One region of the Stenotrophomonas sp. 220_Sma genome, then DNA from elsewhere that is predicted to be linked to it. Evidence: riboswitches for the same ligand, from Rfam matches in the RefSeq annotation. Region 1 holds a riboswitch; the other holds the start of a gene.
What was found. A riboswitch is a leader RNA that binds a small molecule or an ion and turns the genes downstream of it on or off. The one in region 1 is predicted to bind cobalamin.

Region 1 (7,754 bases):
GGTCGGCATAGACCGGCACCGGCCAACTGGCCGCCTGCAGCGCCAGCGCGTCCTCGTTGCGCAGGCCCTGCCCCAGATCTTCACTGCCACTGGCCACGGGCTTCATGCCGACTGCGCGCAGGCCGCGCCGGCGCAGTGCATGCAGCAGCGCGGTGCTGGCCGCGGTCTTGCCGATCTCGGTATCGGTGCCGGTGACGAACAGGGCAGGCGGCAGCGTGGCGAGCAACGGCATCGATAAGCTCCAGCGGGGCAACAGAGCCTGCATTATCGCCGGCCCGGCGCGCTTGCTAGACTGCGGGCATGTTCGCCAATGCCTCGCTTACCGGCAGCAAGCCGGAACAATACGCCCAGCTGCTGGAACAGGCCCGTGGCCTGGTCTACGCCGAGTCCGACCGCATCGCCAACGCGGCCAACCTCTCCGCACTGGTCTATCACGCTCTGCCCGACCTGAACTGGGTGGGCTTCTACCTTTACGACGGCAAGGAACTGGTGGTCGGCCCGTTCCAGGGCCTGCCGGCCTGCGTGCGCATCCCGCTGGACAAGGGCGTGTGCGGTGCCGCCGCCAGCCAGCGCGTGACCCAGCGCGTGGAGGACGTCGATGCCTTCCCCGGCCACATCGCCTGCGATTCGGCCTCGCGTTCGGAACTGGTGGTGCCACTGCTGCGCGGCGATGAACTGATCGGCGTGTTCGACATCGACAGCCCGAAAGTCGGCCGCTTCGATGCCGACGACCAGGCCGGCCTGGAAGCCATCGCCCGCGTGTTCGTCGAGGCGCTGGGATGAGCGCACCGAAGCTGCGCAACATCGGCCCGAAGAGTGCGGCGTGGCTGCGTCAGGTCGGCCTGCGCAGCCGCGAGGATCTGGTTGCGATCGGCGCGGTCGGTGCCTTCGTCAAGGTCAAGCGCGCCGGCTTCAAGCCCAGCCTGAACCTGCTCTATTCACTGGAAGGCGCGTTGCTGGACTGCCATTGGCAGGAACTGAGCGAGCCGCAGCGTGAGGCGCTGGTGCAGGATTACGAAGCGCGCATCGCTGCGCATCCGCTGAAGGCGGCCGGCCCCGCTTCGGGCCCGGTGCATGAGCAGCGCTTCGATGCTGACGACGACGCTGAGGACAGCGTGGCCGAGCGCGCGGACGAGGATTGAGGCCTCCGCGTTCCTGGGGATGCCGGCCAGCGGCCGGCACTACCACTGTGATGCGGGATCGGTAGCGCCGGGTCATGCCCGGCGAGTGCGGTCAGGGCTGCTGCAGCTCCAGCAGTTCGCCCACCATCCCGACCTCGCCGCGCTCCAGCCACACCCGCAGGCGTGTGCCGTGGTCAATACGCAGGGCCCAGCACAGCGACATCGGCAGGCCGCAGACCTGCGACAGCACCATGCGCAGCGGGCCGCCGTGGCTGACCACCAGCGTCGGTACCGGATCGTCATCATCAAGCAGGCGATCCAGCGCGCGCGCGATGCGCCGCTCGAAGTGGCCCCAGCTTTCGCCGTTCGGCGGCGGGAATGCATGCGGGTCGGCATGGAAGGCCGCCAATGCGTCCTCCGGCAGGTCGAACAGCGACTGCCCGTCCCAATCGCCGAAATCCAGCTCTTCCCATTCCTCGTCTGCTTCCACGTCCAGCCCACGCGGCGTGGCCAGGGCCATCGCCGTGTGCAGCGAGCGCAGCCGTGGCGAACTGATCACCCGCTCCCAGGGCTGCGCAGCGTAGGCGTCGACCAGTTCCTGCGGCAGGCGGGCCAGCTGCGGTGGATCGCTGCGGCCATCGAGGAACTCATCGCGACCGTTGCCGGCATGGCGGACCAGGTCGAGGATCACGGCAGTGCAACCGTATACAACACGCTTGCCGGCGACTGCATCGCGCGCGGAGTGGGAAAAATCGACGATTGAAGCAACATCATGAACACCACTTCTGGACAGCGTCCCCGTAGTGGGGCGCGTCATTCTAGCGTGGGCCGCCCTCTGCCTGCCTGGGAGAGGGCCCTGCACGTGATACGGACAGCGATGCCATCACGCGTTTGCCCAGCCGGATCATCGGCGCTTCGATGCAGCGGTGGCCCAGCGCAGCCAACGGCATTGCGACTGCCAGTACCAGCGCAGCGCACAGCAGATAGCCGGTTGTCCCATCACCAACGGCCGCCAACAGCCGGCGAAGCACCGGCCCCAGCACGGCGATCACAATGGGATGCCCCAGGTAGAGCGAGTAGCTCACCGTACCCAGCCACGCCGTCGCCCGGTTGACGAGCAGACGCGGCGGGCATTGCGAGCAGCCCAACAGCACTGCCAGATAGCCCAGGCCGGCCAGCTGCCATGGTCCTGCCCCGCTCCAGCCAGCTGCGATCCCCGCCACGACCAGCAACAGCAACAGGGCACCGGCCATGTTCAGTGCCTTCCCCCACCACCGCGCCCGCGCCGGAGACAATTGCGAGAGCGCGTTGTACGCATGGAACGCCACCAACCCCATCGCGAACACGGGCGCGTGCGTCAGCCAACCATAGCCGCCCAGCGAGGCCTCCGCGCGTGCACCCAGCGCGCCGGTTCCGGCCAGCGCCGCCAGCCCCAGCAGCACCAAGAGGAGCGTCCAGGCCCGACGCCCGTTATCCACCAACAGGTACAGCAAAGGGAAGATCGCATAGAACAACATCTCCACTCCGACCGCCCAGCTTGCCCACACAATGCCCTGCTCCCAGCCGGGGAACAGGTTGAATGTGAATGTGGCGTTCGCAACGATTTCGGCCCACGGGTGGCCGGCATGGCTGCCACGGCCATCGCGGAAGATCGAGAACGCCAGCAGCAGATAGAACAGCGGTGCGATGCGCAGGAAGCGGTGCAGGTAGAAACTCAGCAACGGCCGACCGCTGGCTCTGTGACGAGGCTGGGTATAACACAGCGAGAACGCGCTGATCACGAAAAACAGTGCGACACCCGTGGCCCCCAGCTGCAGAACGGGCAACAACCAACCAGCGACAGTCAGCGTCGGCGCCGGCATCGACTGGACGTGAAACAACACAACGTAGACGGCAGCCAAACCCCGAAGAGAATCGAGGAACTGCAGGCGATCCTTTGCAATCATGTTCCAGGTTCCAACCAGATGCGCGTGCGACGCTCCTCACTCTACCAGCTGGCGATGCCGTAGACTGCGCGCACTTCCAGGTGACCTGCGGCCACGGCCGGCAGGTTGAAACGGGAAGCCGGTGACGCGTGATGCCACGCCAGGCCGGCGCTGCCCCCGCAACGGTAAGCACGTCAGTTCCAGGCAACAACGCCACTGTGCCGCAGGCATGGGAAGGCGCCTGGACGGTGGCCTCGCGCCACCCGGCGGCAAGCCCGGAGACCGGCCAGGAAGCCTCAGGTCGCGATGCGGTGGGCATGGCGCTGGATGACCGCAGCCTGCGCTGCGGCGTCGGCGCATGCCTGCCTTCGCGGCTCCTCCCCTTCGCCACGCGGGCGTGCGTGGCACCTGGAGTCCCCCATGAAGCTGCAGTCCCGAATGCTGTCCCTGGCCGTGCTGGCCGCCCTGCCCGCGCTGGCCCAGGCCGCCGATGACACCACCGCGCTCGACCAGATCCTGGTTACCGCCACCCGCACCCCGATCGCCCTGCAGGACAGCATCGCGCCGGCCCAGGTGATCGACCGCGCGCAGATCGAATCCAGCCAGGCCACCTCGCTGCAGGAACTGCTGCGCGGCCGCGCCGGCATCAACCTGACCAACTCCGGCGGCCTCGGCAAGCAGAGCTCGCTGTTCCTGCGCGGCACCAACTCGGGCCACACCGTGGTGCTGGTGGATGGCGTGCGCATCAACAGTGCCGACCTCGGCCTGGCCATGTACCAGGACCTGCCACTGGCGCAGATCGAACGCGTGGAAATCGTGCGCGGCCCGCAGTCCAGCCTGTACGGTGCCGACGCCATTGGTGGCGTGATCCAGATCTTCACCCGCCGCAACCAGGGCGAATTCGCTCCGCACTTCCAGCTCGGCGGTGGCAGCAACGGCCTGCGCGAAGCCAGCGGCGGCATCGGCGGTGGCACCGAACGCGGCTGGTTCGGCGCCGACATCGCCTACCAGCATTCCGACGGCATCGATGCCTGCCGCGGCTCCGCCTCGGTGTTCACCGCGGGCTGCTTTGCCGACGAGCACGACCGCGACGGCTACCGCAACCTGTCCAAGAGCCTGCGCGGCGGCTACAGCTTCAACGACCAGTGGACCGTGGAAGGCAGCGCACTGCGCGCCGACGGCAAGAACCACTACGACGGTTACTACAACTATTCGGAAACCCGCCAGCAGGTGCTCGCTGGCAAAGTGCGCTACACCCCGTCTGAACGCCTGGCTTTCACAGCCAACGTCGGCCGCAGTGACAACGAGTCGGACAACTTCGGCGCACCGGGGGTGTTCGGCAGCGCGCAGACCCATCGCGACAGCGCCTCGCTGCAGGGCGACTTCGGCGTGGCCGAGGGCCAGCTGCTGAGTGCAGGCGTGGATTGGAGCGAAGACAACCTGGACGGCAGCAGCGCCGGATATCTCGTCGACAGCCGCCGCAACACCGGCGTGTTCGTGCAGTACCAGGGTCGCTTCGGCCACCATCAGCTGCAGGCCAGCGCGCGCAATGACGACAACCAGCAGTTCGGCAACCATGCCACCGGCAGCGTGGGCTGGGCGATGGAACTGGAGCACGGCCTGCGCGTCAATGCCAGCTACGGCACGGCGTTCAAGGCGCCGACCTTCAGCGACCTGTACGACCCGTGGAGCGGCGTGCCGACGTTGAACCCGGAGAAGTCCAAGAGCGCCAATCTCGGTGTTTCGCAGCAGGGCCAGGGCTGGCATTGGGGCCTGGATGTGTACGAGACCCGCATCGATGACCTGATCACCTACGATGCGTCCACGATGAAGATGCAGCAGGTGGAGAAGGCGCGCATCCGTGGTGCCGAGCTGACCGGTGGCGTGCTGTTGGCCGGCTTCGACATCAACGCGCAGCTGAGCTACACCGACCCGCGCAACCGCACCCATGGCAGCACCCAGTTCGACAACTGGCTGCCGCGCCGTGCGCAGCAGACCGCGCGCCTGGACGTCGACCGCCGCTTCGGTGACGTCCGCGCCGGCCTGACCGTGCAGGGTGCGGGCAAGCGCTATGACAACGCCAGCAACTCGGTGAAGGTTGGCGGCTACGGCACGCTGGACCTGCGCGCCGAGTACGCGCTGACGCCGTCGTGGTCGCTGCTGGCGCGCGCCGCCAACGTATTCGACCGCAGGTATGAGACCGTGGCGTGGTTCAACCAGCCGGGCCGCGAGTACCAGCTGAGCGTGCGTTACCAGCCGAAGTGACCGCGACGCTCATGGCAGTGCCGGCCGCTGGCCGGCACTACCATGACCTTCGGCAACGCATCCCGGGTTGCCGGCCAGCGGCCGGCACTACCCATTTCGTCAGCCCGGGTTACCGGCCGGCGACCAGGGATGTCCGTTGCATCAGCCCTGCAACCCCGGCAACTCACGCAGGTCGTCGATCACCGCCACCGCATGCGCGGTGGCCAGGTCCAGGCCACGCGGATAGCCGTAACGCACCAGTGCGATCGGCATGCCCGCATCTTCGGCGGCGCGGTAGTCGGTCAACGAATCACCGACCATCAGGCACGCCTCTACAGGCAGCCCGAAGTGCGCGGCGATATGCAGCAGCGGTTCACCACTGGGCTTGCGCTGCGGCAGGGAGTCGCCACCCAGCACCAGCGCGAACGCATCACCGATACCCAGGTGCTGCAGCAGTGGCGGCACCAGCGCTTCGGGCTTGTTGGTGCAGATCGCCAGCGGCACGTTGCGCGCACGCAGCTGCGTCAGCGCTTCGGCCACGCCATCGAACAGGCGCGGGCTGCGCAGCAGGCACTCACGGTAGTGCACCATGAACACCGGCATCACTTCGGCCAGGTCCACCTCGCGGCCGGCCGCATGCACGGCCTGTTCAACCAGGCGGCGCACACCGTCGCCGATCCAACCGAGCACCGTGGTTTCCGGCACGCGTGCCACACCGATGTCCTCCAGCGTGCGGTTCAGTGCTTCGGCGATATCAGCTGCGCTGTCGACCAGCGTGCCATCAAGGTCGAACACGACCAGCGGATAGGGATACGACAAGGGACGGCACCTGCATGACGTGGGGCCGTCCATTGTACGCCGCTGGTTTTTGCGCCGATCCGCCTCAGCCGATCCGGCGCGCGCGGGTCGCCAGGAAGGTGGGCAGATAGCGGTCGATCAGGAAGCGCGGCTGCGGCTGCCAGTCTTCCATGAAGCGATCGATGACGAAGCCGGCATCGAGCTGCCCACCGATCAGTTCGGTCAGGCTGTGGCCGAAGGTCAGCGCATCGCCGCGTGCCAGCTTTGCCTCGCGCTCGGCTGGCGCCAGGTCTTCCAGGTCCGAATAGGGAATGGCGTACTGCGGCCGGATCAATCCCTGTGCATCGAGCTGCGGATCACGCGCACCGACGAACAGCACCGGGTTGTAGAAGCTCGCCATCAGCATCCCGTCGCGTGCCAGCACACGGCGGCATTCGGTCCACACCGGGCGCACGTCGGGCACGTACAGGTTGGAGATCGGATGGAACACCACGTCGAAACTGTCGTTGGCAAACACGTGCAGATCGCGCATGTCACCCTGCACCGTGCGCAGCTGCAGGCCATCACGCGCAGCGACCTGGCGGTCCTGTTCCAGCTGCCCGTCGGAGAGATCGAACACGGTGACGTCAGCGCCCGCAGCGGCCAGCACCGGTGCCTGCTGGCCACCGCCCGAGGCCAGGCACAGGATGCGACGGCCCCGCACATCACCCATCCAGTCCAGTGGCAACGCGCGGGGCGTCAGGTGCACCTGCCAGCGGCCTTCGCGCGCGGCGGCAATCGTTGAACTTTCCACCGGGCGCGACCATTCGCGCACTTCGCTGGCCTGGCGGTCCCAGGCAGCACGGTTGTGGTCGATCAAGGCCTGTCCATGGTTCATGTGTTCTCCTTGCCCGGTGGGCGCCAATCCAGATCCTGGAAGGCCGGGCTGGCGAAACACTCGCCCAGGAAATCCAGGAATCGCCGCATGATAGCGGGCTGCTGGCGCCGTGACGCGTACACGGCATGAATGCCGAGTTCGTCCAGGCTGAATTCGGGCAGCAGTTCGATCAGCTCGCCACTGCGCAGCAGCGGCGCCACCTGGTAGGTCGGCAGCATGGCGATGCCGGCACCGGCGCGCACCGCCTCCAGCAGCAGCGAGGCCTCGTTGGCGCTGATGTTGCCGCCCACCGCCACCGACAGCGAACGCCCATCGCGGTGCAGCTGCCACAGGCTCTTGCCGACGTAGTGGTGGGTCAGGCAGTTGTGCGCGGCCAGGTGCTCGGGGGCGGTCGGTGTGCCACGCGCCTGCAGGTAGGATGGCGTCGCGCACAGCACCGAGCGGCAGGTGGCCAGCCGCCGTGCGATCAGGCTGGGATCGATCTGGCGCGCGATGCGCACCGCCAGATCCACCCGCTCCTCCACCAGGTTCACCGTGCGGTCGACCAGCAGCAGCTCGATGCGCGCCGCCGGATGGCGCGCGACGAAGCCGGCCACCGCCCGCGCCAGGTGGCTCTGCCCGAATGAGACGCTGGCGGTCACCCGCAGCGTCCCGTGCGGCTCGGGATCATCACTGGCCAGCTCGCCCTGCAGTTCTTCGCCGATCGCCAGCATCTGCCGGAAGCGCGCCAGCGCCGCCTCACCGGGGCCGGTCAGGCTGACCCGGCGCGTGGTCCGGTGCAGCAGGCGT
Region 2 (7,754 bases), 320 kb from region 1:
AACCGCCTGCGCCTGCTGGTGGAGGTGTTCGATGCGGTGCGTGCGGCAGTGTCCGACAAGGTCGCGGTGGGCGTGCGCATCTCCGCCAGCGACTGGGTCGATGGCGGCTGGGATCTGGTGCAGAGCGAAGCGCTGGCGCAGGTGATGGACGCGCGCGGCTGCAACTTCCTGCATGTCTCCAGCGGTGGCCTGGACGAGCGCCAGAAGATCACCGTCGGCCCGGGCTATCAGGTGCCGTTCGCGGCGGCGATCAAGGCCAAGGTGCGCATGCCGGTCATCGCCGTGGGCATGATCACCGAACCGGAGCAGGCCGAATCGATCCTGCGCCATCGCCACGCCGATGCGGTAGCCCTGGCGCGCGGCATCCTCTACGACCCGCGCTGGCCGTGGCATGCTGCCGCCGCATTGCGCGACAGCGTGGAACCGGCGCCGCAGTACCTGCGCTGCGAGCCGCGCGATGCGCGCGGCGTGTTCAAGACGCGCTGACGTAATCTGCGAGTGCACGGCGTCGTTCTCGATGGCCGGTGACCTGTGCGATTGCAGGTTGCGGCATGAAATGTCACGACGAACCAGAAATGGCCATGGATATCCGCTTATGTGAATGATCTCTCATTGCGATGTGTGTCGGCGTCGCATCGTTGAGCTGCACACATGAGTGTGCAGCCAATGGAGAAACGCGATGAATTCCACGATGCTCGTCGTTCTGATCTCGGCGATTTGTCTGTCCACATCCATGCCTGCCGCCGCAGGCGGTAGAGGGACCGATGCCTTCTCTGCAGAGAATGTCTCGCTCATGCATGCCCCTGTGAATTCGCTGGGGCGGCTTGATCTTCACCTGATCGAGCTCTCTCCCGAATCCCCACTGATGCTGCTTTCGCCGCTTGCGCGCAAGCAGTTCGTTGATTCGCTCGTGTTTGGAGATCGGGGACTGGCCAGCTTCAACTACGATCCCATTGTCGCTGAATTGAGCGCGAGTGAAGCTTACCGGCTGCTGGCTCTGTTCGGCGCGCAGCGCGCAATCACGTACATTCCGGGGTTGCAGCGCGCTTCGAAAGCGGATGACGTGGTCGTGCAATCTGTCAATCCGAACCCAGTTTTTGAAGACTATCCGGGCTATGCCTGTTCAGATCGCGCGACCTGTTCGAGCTCCATGAGCAGTATCTGTATGTCGAGTTGCTGACCGCATGATTGGTCGCATGTTGCTTTGGCTTTTGTTGCTGCCCACAAGTACCTGGGCAGCAACTTTAATAGATGCCCAACTGCGAGAGATGGATCGGGAGATGTTGGTCGCTGGCGCATCAGGCCGCATCGAGACGTTGGCGGATGCCTACTCGTCATGGGAGTCTTCCAGACCATCTGGGAACAGTTGCGGCAGTCTGAGCGATCTGGATCTTGAGGCCGCGTTCCGCGCCAGCTTCTACATCTCAAGGTACGTTGGAGATGAGGAATGGCTTGGCAAGGTCCGATGTATTCATGAGGAGTTGAGGCGGAGAGGTGCTGCTACAGAGACAATACATAGGAACATGCACTCGCTTCTTGTTCAGGTTCGACGGTTTGCCGAGGCCAATGAGCTGCGTGAAATGGAGGCGCTACGCGTAGATGAGCTTCCCGAGATAGAGCGGAATGCACCTGACAAGCAGGGAACACTCCACCATCTGGCGAGTGGACAGCTCGAGTGGCGACGTTGGGCGTACAAGGATGGACTGGAAGTGATCGCCTACGTCAGTCCGGCTTGCGCTCCTTCCCGTCGGGCCATGCACGTCATCTTGAGCGAGCCCGAATGGGAATGGATCCGGTCCCATATAAGATTTGTTGTTCGCCGGTCCCCTGCGTGGCCCCAGTTTGGTGTCAGCGAGTGGAACAAACGCAACCCATCTCATCCCATGTTGCTTCAAGCGGGGCCAGAAGGCTGGAAAGAGCTGGATGTGTATGAAACTCCAGTGTTTCATGTTTTCAGGAATGGGCTACGCCTGCGCACCCTGACAGGATGGGCAGACGCCAGTGATCACCTGATGAGCCTGAAAGAGAGCTTCTGAGCGAGAAGATGCTCCGCTCTTTTCAGAGCGCGCCCGAGAAGTGACTGGAACTCATCTTTTACACCCGCCAGGCCGGCGCCATGCCGGCCTGCAGGTGCTCGAACAGTGCGCGGATCTTGGCAGTGAAATCGCGGCGGTCGCTGACGCAGAAATAGACTTCCATCGGTTCGGGGCGCCATGCAGTGTCGGCGCCGAACACCGCCTGCAGGCGGCCATCGCGCAGGTACGGCTCGGCCACGAATGCGGCCAGCCGGGTGATGCCGGCACCGGCTGCGGCCAGCGTCGCCAGCGCATCGATGTCATCGCAGACCATGCTCGGCGGCAGTGCGGCGTCCACGCGCTGGCCATCCTTCAACAGGCCCCATCGCAGCGGCCGGCCATCGGTGGGGAAGCGGTGCAGCAGCCCGCGATGGCCGCTCAGCTCGGAGGGTTGCTGCGGGGTGCCGTGTGCCTTCAGGTAGGCCGGCGAGGCGCAGAACACGAACGGCACGCGCGCCAGCTGCCGTGCGACGACACCGTCCTCCAGCTGTGCACCGATGCGGATGCTGGCATCCACCGCTTCCGGGCCGTGTTGCACGGCGCGATCGGTCAGGCGCAGCTCCAGCTGCAGTTGCGGGTAGCGCTGCTGCAGCGACGGCAGCAAGGGGGCAAGCACATGGCGACCAAAGGCGCTGCTGCTGGCGATGCGCAGTGGCCCGGCCGGTTCGATGTCACCAGAGGTGACCATCGCCTGTGCACGCGCCAGGTCGGCTTCGATGTGGCGCACCTGCGCCAGGTACAGCGCGCCGGCCTCGCTGAGCGCCAGCTGCCGCGTACTTCGGTTCAGCAACCGTACGCCCAGATGCGCCTCCAGCCGGTTGATGTTCTGGCCGACTGCGGTGGCGCTGATGCCAAGGATGCGGGCCGCGGCGGCAATGCTGCCGGTCTCTGCGGTGCGGGTGAAGCTGCGGATCAGTTGCAACAGGTTCATGACCGACCAGCTTGCCATGGAGAAACCCAAGTATCGCTTGGGACTGAACCAAGCAGGTCGGTTGCATCGGTGACCATCGATCCCGAGGACAGGCTGCTGCCCTACACTCGGGCGATGCGCCCCGATTCCATCCTCACCCTGTCCTGTCCCGACCGTACCGGCATCGTCTACCGCGTTTCCGGCCTGCTGTTCGACCACGGCTGCAACATTCTCGACGCCCAGCAGTTCGGCGACGAGGAGAGCGGCCGCTTCTTCCTGCGCGTGCATTTCGATCGCGATGCTGGCCTGCCGCTGGAGACCGTGCACGCCGCCATGGCCACGCTCGCCGCCGGCTTCGGCATGGACTGGCAGCTGCATGATGGCCGCCGCCGCGCACGCCTGCTGGTGCTGGTCAGCAAGCAGGGGCACTGCCTCAACGACCTGCTGTTCCGTGCCCACAGCGGCCAGCTGAAGGTGGACATTGCCGCAGTAGCGTCCAACCACGCCGACTTCGCGCCGCTGGCGGCGTCCTACCAGGTGCCGTTCCACCACCTGCCGGTGACCGCTGATACGCGCGCGGTGCAGGAACAGCAGATCATCGACCTGGTCGAGCGCGAACGCATCGATCTGGTGGTGCTGGCGCGCTACATGCAGATCCTGTCACCCACGCTGTGCCGCGCGCTGGCCGGCCGTGCGATCAACATCCACCACAGCTTCCTGCCCAGCTTCAAGGGCGCGCAGCCGTACCACCAGGCACACGCGCGCGGGGTCAAGATCATCGGCGCCACCGCGCACTACGTCACCGAGGATCTGGACGAAGGCCCGATCATCGAACAGGACGTGGCCCGCGTGGACCACGCCATGGCGCCGCGCGAGCTGGTGCGGCTGGGCAGCGATACCGAATCGCTGGTGCTGGCGCGCGCCGTGCGCCGCCATGTGGAGCACCGCATCCTGCTCAACGGGCACCGAACGGTGGTGTTCCGGTAATCGCCCATCCCGCGTCCGCCGGGCATGGCCCGGCGCTACCACGGGTGCTATCCGGTAGTGCCGGCCGCTGGCCGGCAACTGCAGAGATCCCGAGGTTGCCGGCCAGCGGCCGGCACTACCGAATCCTGATTTCATCCAATGAAAAGCCCCCGGTTCGGCCGTCCCGCGATCTGTAGGGGGGCGTAGTTAGGGGGCTGGATGAATCGATTGTGTTGTCGTGGGCAGGAGCGCGCAAGCGGCATAAGCGACGTGCGCGGTAGCGCCGGGCCATGCCCGGCGGTCACGCCTCAGGCGATCGAAATCCCCGCCTTGCCCAGCGCTTCACGCACCATCGCGTCGTTGGCGTCGGTCACCGGCTTGGTCAGCTCCCACAGGAATTTCACCCGGAAGCCGGACTTCACCGCGTCCTGCGCGCTCCACAGCACGCAGTAGTCACGGGCCAGGCCGCATACGTGCACTTCGCGGATGCGGCGTTCGTGCAGCCAGCCGGCCAGGCCGGTGGCCGGGCGCTCGCCCTCGGGGCCGTGGTTCTCGCGGAAGGCGCTGTATGAATCCACCTGTTGGCGCGTGCCCTTGCGCAGAATCAGGTCGGCCACGGTCCAGTCCACGCCCGGATGCAGCGCGGCACCGGCGCTGCCCTGCACGCAGTGGTCCGGCCACAGGGTCTGCGGCTGCGCGTGCAGCAGGATGGTCTCGAAGGGGCGTTGGCCGGGGTGCTGGCTGGCGAACGAGGCATGGTCGGCCGGGTGCCAGTCCTGTGTTGCCACCACGGTGCGGTAGCGGCGCTGTGCCAGCAGATCGGCGATCGGTGCCACCAGCGCATCGCCCTGGTCGCAGGCCAGCGCGCCACCGGGCATGAAGTCCGGCTGCAGGTCGATCACCAGCAGGGCGACATCGGCGGGCAGGGCGGTCATGGCAGTTCCGGTACAGCAGAAGGGGCGACCAGCGTGGTCGCCCCATGCCCACACGTCAATCGCCCTGCGGCGTCTCAGCGTCCTGCCCGTAGTACAGCAGGCCGATCTTGATCCGTTCGCGGCCATTCTCGCGGCGGTGACGGTTGGCATCGCGCAGCGAGTACACGCAGCCGCAGTATTCCTGCTGGTAGAACTGCTCGCGCTTGCTGATCTCGATCATGCGGCTGGCACCGCCGCCCTTGCGCCAGTTGTAGTCCCAGTACTGCAGGCCTTCATAGCGCGACGCGGCACGGATGCCGCAGTCGTTGATCTGCGCCATGTTCTTCCAGCGCGAGATGCCCAGCGACGAACTGATGGTGTCGTAGCCGTGCTCGTGCGCGTACAGCGCAGTGCGCTCGAAGCGCATGTCGAAGCACATCGTGCAGCGGATGCCGCGCTCGGGCTCGTTTTCCATGCCGCGTGCACGGCTGAACCAGTTGTCGGTGTCGTAGTCGCAGTCGATGAACGGGATGTCGTGCTGTTCGGCGAAGCGGATGTTCTCCTGCTTGCGCAGCTCGTATTCCTTCACCGGGTGGATGTTGGGGTTGTAGAAGAAGATCGCGTAGTCGATCCCGGAGGCGGTGATCGCCTCCATCACTTCGCCGGAGCAGGGGGCGCAGCACGAGTGCAGCAGCAGGCGCTGGCCGTTTTCGGGCAGGGACAGGGTGGGGCGTTGGAGCTCGGTCATCGTCAGGTACCGCATGGACCGCCGGCAACGGCGGTGGCCCATGCATCAGCGCGTGGGTGAACAGTCTGGCCGGAAACCGTGAACAGGACGCACGCGGCCGCACCGCCTGCAGGCGCAGGACAACGACGGCCCCGGCAACCTCCCCGCGGAGATTCCAGGTCGAGTCAGGGGACGGTCGTGTCCCCCGGCCGGGGCCGGTATTCGGGCTGATGGACACGGGCCGCAGCCCACCTACTACCTGCCGCTTCCCAGGCGTGAGCCCAGTGCTGTTGGCAGGATTCGTTTCCATTCACCGCTGCGGGGCAGCTCCGGAATGGGCGCGCGAGGCGCCTTCACCGGATTCCCGTTTAAATCCCTGCCGCGATGACAACTACGGCAGGGATACCTACGGCGTGCCCACGGTGGACGCGTCGAGGGCAATGGTCAAGGGCCAATGAAAGCGCAGGGCTGTGGCTCGCTTCTCAGGCTGTGAGAGCGCCTCTTGCCATACTGGGCACCGACAGACGGGAGGTGGCTCGTGGCGGCGAAGTACTGCGATCTGGTCATGAAAGGCGGCATCACCAGCGGCATCGTGTACCCCAATGCGGTACTGGCGCTGGCCCGCGAATATCGCTTCAAGAGCATCGGCGGCACCTCGGCCGGCGCCATCGCCGCGGCGGTGGCGGCCGCGGCGGCGTGCGGTGATCGCCGCCAGCAGGCGGGTGAACACCTGCCCGGCGATGCAGGCTATGGCGGGCTGTCGGCGGTGTCGGCGCAGCTGTCGCGGCGCGGCTTCATCTACAGCCTGTTCCAGCCGGCGCGTGGCGCGCGCGCGGCGTATCGCCTGCTGGTGGTGCTGACCGGCAATGCCCGCCTGCCGCACAAGCTGCTGTGCCTGGCCATCGCGGTGTTCGAGATTGCGCCACTGGAGGTGCTGGTGTCGCTGGCGCTGCTGCTCGGCCTGGGCTGGTGGGGCGGCGGTTGGAGCGGCGTGGCCGCCACGCTGCTGCCATCACTGCTGTGCGCGTACGGTGCCGGCGTGGCCGGTGCCGCGCTGCGGGTAGCGCGGGTGGCGCGCCGTAACCTGCTGGGCCTGTGCAGCGGCCTCGGCCGCGACGCACGCACGCCGGCATTGACCGAATGGTTGCACGAGTGCCTGCAGCAGCTGTCCGGCAAGCCGCTGGATGCACCGCTCACGTTCGCCGATCTGCACGATGCGCCGCGCTATGCCGGCGAGCCGGACAGCCCGCATGCGATCAGCCTGCAGATGATCACCACCTGCGTGTCGCACAATGAGCCACGCACACTGCCGCTGGGCGGTGCGCAGTTCTGGTTCCTGCGCGATGAGTTCGAGCAGCTGTTCCCGGTCAGCGTGGTGCAGTGGCTGGTGACGCAGGCCGGCCCGCCACTGGAGGTGGAAGGGCGCCGGTACTACCACCTGCCGCAGGGCCCGAAGCTGCCGGTGCTGGTGGCCACGCGCATGAGCCTGAGCTTCCCGCTGCTGATCAGCGCGGTGCCGTTGCATGAGCCCTCGCGCCGCGAGCGTCGCTGCGAACCGACCGCACCTGCGGCCGACCAGGAGCACAACGTGGCCGACAGCATGGAAGGGCTGACCAGTGCCGGGCAGACCTGCGGACCGGTGATCACCGCGTTCCGCATCTGCTGGTTCTCCGATGGTGGCATCAGCAGCAACTTCCCGATCCACCTGTTCGATGCCGCGTTGCCGCGCTGGCCAACCTTCGCCATCAATCTGGTCTACCCGCAGCACGCCGAAGACGTGAGCCACGGCAGCAGTGGCCGTCAGGCGCTGGAACACGCCGTGTTCCTGCCCACCGAAAACCGTCATGGCTGGCAGCGTACCTATCAGTCGATCGCCACTCCGCTGGCCGCTGCGGAGCTGGGCCGTTTCCTGTTCGCGGTGGTGGCGACCATGCAGAACTGGCGCGACCTGCTGCAGGCGCGTGCACCGGGCTACCGCGACCGCATCGTGCACGTCAGCCTGCAGGGCGACGAGGGCGGCATGAACCTGGACATGCCGCAGGACGTGCTGACCCGCATCGCCGACAAGGGCAGCCTGGCCGGTGCGCGCTTCTGTTCGTTTTCGTTCGAGAACCACTATTGGATCCGCTGGCGCAACCTGGCCTCGGCCTACCAGCGCTACA

Region 2: another riboswitch for cobalamin. It lies ahead of ACZLIB_RS01025 (epoxyqueuosine reductase QueH); the one in region 1 lies ahead of btuB (TonB-dependent vitamin B12 receptor).

Annotation. Positions count from the first base shown of each region.
Region 1 is NZ_CM151348.1:541,283-549,036, reverse strand. It holds gene bioD (dethiobiotin synthase) at 1-232, opposite strand, end outside; gene ACZLIB_RS02635 (GAF domain-containing protein) at 301-783, shown strand; gene ACZLIB_RS02630 (TfoX/Sxy family protein) at 780-1,142, shown strand; gene ACZLIB_RS02625 (histidine phosphatase family protein) at 1,234-1,812, opposite strand; gene ACZLIB_RS02620 (acyltransferase family protein) at 1,940-3,067, opposite strand; cobalamin riboswitch at 3,129-3,351, shown strand; gene btuB (TonB-dependent vitamin B12 receptor) at 3,467-5,311, shown strand; gene gph (phosphoglycolate phosphatase) at 5,453-6,109, opposite strand; gene ACZLIB_RS02605 (class I SAM-dependent methyltransferase) at 6,174-6,965, opposite strand; gene ACZLIB_RS02600 (LysR family transcriptional regulator) at 6,962-7,754, opposite strand, start outside.
Region 2 is NZ_CM151348.1:225,378-233,131, forward strand. It holds gene ACZLIB_RS00995 (NADH:flavin oxidoreductase/NADH oxidase) at 1-486, shown strand, start outside; gene ACZLIB_RS01000 (hypothetical protein) at 680-1,180, shown strand; gene ACZLIB_RS01005 (hypothetical protein) at 1,281-2,036, shown strand; gene ACZLIB_RS01010 (LysR family transcriptional regulator) at 2,095-3,006, opposite strand; gene purU (formyltetrahydrofolate deformylase) at 3,121-3,972, shown strand; gene pncA (bifunctional nicotinamidase/pyrazinamidase) at 4,260-4,886, opposite strand; gene ACZLIB_RS01025 (epoxyqueuosine reductase QueH) at 4,942-5,628, opposite strand; cobalamin riboswitch at 5,789-6,003, opposite strand; gene ACZLIB_RS01030 (RpoH suppressor) at 6,158-7,754, shown strand, end outside.